One region of the Colwellia sp. 5_MG-2023 genome, then DNA from elsewhere that is predicted to be linked to it. Evidence: predicted binding sites of a transcription regulator. Region 1 holds the regulator's gene; the other holds the start of a gene.
The links. Region 1 encodes LexA, which represses DNA repair genes until DNA is damaged. Its sites were predicted from a motif close to TACTGTATNNNNATACAGTA; they were not measured.
Positions count from the first base shown of each region.

Region 1 (2,216 bases):
ATACGCCTTAACAAAGAACATTATTAGGCGAAGGTGCTCGACATCACCGTAGAGGCGAATTTATTCGCCTTAATAAAAAGAACAGGCGACTGAAGTCGCCCCTATATTCACCCTACATACGCCCTAACAAAAAACATTGTTAGGCGAAGGTGATCGACATCACCGTAGGGGCGAATTTATTCGCCTAATAAGAACAGGCGACATTCGTCGTCATTCCTTACCTTTTTAGGTACGCCTGATAGCCGTGGTCGCTACCGTTTAGTTTTTTAGTTTGATTAGTGGCTCACTTTATAATTAAGTGAGCCACTATCTTTTATTACTGTAGATCAAATGCTTACTCGCATTCTCTTCTGGATTGGCACTCAATTAATATTGATTAACTTGTTTTCTGCTTTCCCAAAATTATTTTGTTCAAATAAAACTGATAAATACGCATGTGTATTTATCAAGCCTGTTCATTAAAGTAAATGATCAGGTTTTAAACTGATTCATTCTCCTATCACGTTAATTATATTGATAATTTTAAGTCCATATTCTAAGAATATGATCCTAAGGTTCTTAGTAACCTCTTGCGTTTATTAGTTGGCTGTATATAATGACAGTTGTGAATAAATACAGGTCTTTACCTAGAAAGGAAAAGCTAATGCTAGCAACAAATGAATTAAAGCCGTTAACTAATCGTCAACAACAAATATTTGACTTGATTAAAGATAAAATTCAAGAAACAGGAATGCCACCTACTAGAGCCGAAATAGCGAGTTTTTTTGGTTTTAAATCTGCCAATGCAGCAGAAGAACATTTAAAAGCATTAGCAAAAAAAGGTTATATTGAAATGTTGCCAGGAACATCTCGTGGCATACGGTTATCTGAGCAGTTTATTGAAGAAGAAGGTCTTCCTCTTATTGGTAGAGTAGCTGCTGGTGAGCCAATTTTAGCCGAAGAGCATGTTGAAGAGCATTATCAAATGAGTGGTAGTTTATTCCACCCCGTGGCTAATTACTTGTTACGAGTAAATGGTGAAAGCATGAAAAATATTGGTATTTTAGATGGTGATCTATTAGCAGTACATCAAACAACTGACGTGCAAAATGGTCAAGTGATTGTTGCTAGAGTAGAAAATGAAGTGACAGTAAAACGCTTCAAACGTGATGGTAATATCGTCTATTTACAAGCTGAAAATGAAGATTTTGAACCTATCAAGGTAGATCTTAGTTCTCAAGATTTCTACATTGAAGGGCTTGCTGTTGGTATTATTCGTAACGGCAATTGGATGTAAGTTTTCTTTTTTATATTTTTTAATTGTTGCTATACCTTAGTGACAATTTTTATTAGTTATATTCACTAGCTTTATTTTATTAAATAAAAACCTCTCAAATTTGGTTGTTAAATAATCAATTAATAATTATTGATTATATCAATAGCCAAAATTCCCCTAGACTATACCAGTCATGCTATAGAGACAGCTTAGAGTAGTTACTCTATTGATTATATTAGCTTTTATCTAAATTATAATTTGACCTAGGTTAAGTTTTGAGCGATTCTAGAAGGTGAATCGAACAAATTAATACCAATTTCATTAATTAAGTGAACAATTTTATACGTAGAAAAAACAGCCAAATACAAGGCATTTATTTCAATAACTAGTTGTTCTAATTATTAAATAAATAATGATGTAGTTGGTGATTTTAGCAAGTAGAAATGATCACATAGCTAGTGAGATTGCTATAACTAGCAAAAAACTGAATAAGAATAAAAAAGACGTCAATGCGCTAATTCGATAGCTAAACTTAAATATTTACGCTTATGTCATTTGAATTAGTCATATCACGTCAGTTAATTTAATAAATTTCAAATTAAGTGCTTAATTAGAAAATAATAATAACTAAATTAACAGATCATCAGTTAAATGATTTTTGATGTACATTGCTGCTTTTCTGTTTTCTATTTTTATATGTTGTTTTAAACGGTGAATTATTACACCGATTTTATTTAAAACGAAGTAAATATTGATAGGGGAGAGGTTGAGTGAATAGAAGTAATCAACGTTGGTGGATGGAAATTTGTCTTGTTTGTTTAAGCTTATTTTCCAGTTCAGCTTGGTCAGATTCACAGTTAAATTTGACTAAAGGCGTAACGGCAGTTAGTAGGGAGGTGTATGATTTACATATGCTAGCACTCTACATATGTACTGGTATTGGGGTTGTTGTTTTTGGAGC
Region 1 is NZ_JAUOPW010000013.1:98,805-101,020, reverse strand. Features, by position in the region: gene lexA (transcriptional repressor LexA) at 644-1,276, shown strand; gene coxB (cytochrome c oxidase subunit II) at 2,026-2,216, shown strand, end outside.

Region 2 (2,216 bases), on a different contig from region 1:
CTTCTGCTTGCTGAACAATTTCGTCAGCTAATTGCTCTGGCGATAACTCTTCTGTAGAAAACTCAGCAGACTGCTGTTCTTCTGATTTTGTAGACTCTGTAGTCATAAAAAACTCCAATTAAATCTTAGTAATTTTACAATAATAAAAATGCAATAATGCTAATTATGGGGTCAAGCTTTCGCTATTCAAGCCTTTATAGCAACTAATTAAGTGCATTTTATCAAATACAAACTTTACAAGCCACGCAAATAAAGGGAAACTTCTTTTAAAGATATCAAATATGAAATAATTGTTATGGCTCAACTTTATAAAACAATTGGGCTTATTGGTAAGCCCAATCATCAAGGTGCAAGTTCCACAATAGCGGCATTACATGACTATTTACTGGCAAATAAATACCAAGTATTAGTAGAAACATCCGTCGCTACTTCTGTCGAAATTACAGATATGAATGAATGTTCTCTCACCGATATTGGTAATAATGCAGATCTTGCTATTGTTGTTGGTGGTGATGGCTACATGTTAGGTGCTGCTAGAGTTTTAGCTTGTTTTGACATCGGCGTTATTGGTGTAAACCGTGGGAATTTAGGTTTTTTAACCGACTTATCCCCTGATGAAATAATAAAACCACTTGAAGAAATTCTAAATGGTAAATCTCGCTCTGAACAGCGCTTTATCATTGAAGCTGAAGTTTATCGGCATGGTAAACTTAAAAGCTCGAACAGTGCCGTAAACGAGGCGGTTTTACATGCAGGTAAAGTTGCCAGCATGATTGAGTTTGAAGTTCATATTGATAATTCATTTATGTTTAGTCAACGCTCTGATGGTTTGATTATTTCAACTCCTACAGGATCGACCGCTTACTCTATGTCTGCTGGCGGACCTATACTAACGCCTAATTTAAATGCTTTATCTTTGGTACCTATGTTTCCTCATACACTAACTAGTCGCCCTATTGTGGTGGACGGTGATAGTGAAATAAAGCTAATACTTGCAAATGAAAATCAAGAAAGTTTACAAGTTAGCTGTGATGGACATGTAATTCTAGCCGTTATGCCTGGTGACGAAGTTATCATTAAAAAAAGTCCTCAAACTATACGCTTAGTTCATCCTCTCGATCATGATTATTTTAACGTACTACGAAATAAATTAGGATGGGGCAATAAGCTTTATTAATCTTATTTAATAAAAACGATTAAAATTTTCTAAGTTACTTGCAAAAGCATAAATTACTGTATAAATTAACAACTATATATTTATACAGTAAAGTGAGAGTTCACATTATGCTTTTACAACTAAACATTCAAAACTTCGCCATTGTTAAATCACTTGATATTGATTGGCAATCTGGCATGACAACTATCACAGGTGAAACTGGCGCGGGTAAGTCTATAGCAATAGATGCCTTAGGTTTATGTTTAGGAGATAGAGCCACCACTAATGTTGTTCGTCCTAATTGCAAAAAAGCAGAACTTGCTGCCACTTTCGATATACAAAAAAATATAAATGCTCAGCACTGGCTAACGATTCATGATCTGTTATTGGAATCAAGCAATGAGTGTATTCTACGACGAGTAATTTCTGCTGAAGGTCGCTCAAAAGCTTACATTAATGGTAGTCAAGTACCTCTAGTACAGCTTAAAGAAGTGGGTCAATTATTGATCAATATACATGGTCAACATGATCACCAATTAATCGTTAAATCAAGTCAGCAATGTAAGTTGCTCGATGATTATGCAGATCATCAGTCAGCACTGGATGAAGTTAAACATTATTATCAACAATGGCATAAATTAAATAAAGAATTAAATTTATTACAGCAAAACAAACAACAACGTGAAGCTCAGCAACAACTACTCCAATATCAAGTGAATGAACTCAATGAGTTTTCTTTACAAGAAGGAGAGTTTGAAACATTAGAAAGTGATTATAAACGCCATGCTAATGCTCAAGATTTACTTGATACAACTCTCCAATCACTACATACACTTACTGAAGACGAAAGCTTTAATGTACTCGACTCGTTACGCCATTGTAGTGACAACATAGCTGCCTTAGCCCGTTTAGATGAAAGGCTGAAAAATATTGCAACTATTCTTAATGACTCTTTTTTACAAGTTGAAGAGGCTTCTGCAGATCTTAAACACTACTATCAAGAACTTGAATTAGATCCACAAGCATACGCAATAATCGAAGAGCGCTATTCTACAGCCTT
Region 2 is NZ_JAUOPW010000014.1:84,145-86,360, forward strand. Features, by position in the region: gene grpE (nucleotide exchange factor GrpE) at 1-106, opposite strand, end outside; gene nadK (NAD(+) kinase) at 296-1,177, shown strand; gene recN (DNA repair protein RecN) at 1,285-2,216, shown strand, end outside.
Region 2: the regulator LexA is predicted to act here: its motif matches at 1,248-1,267, upstream of recN (DNA repair protein RecN).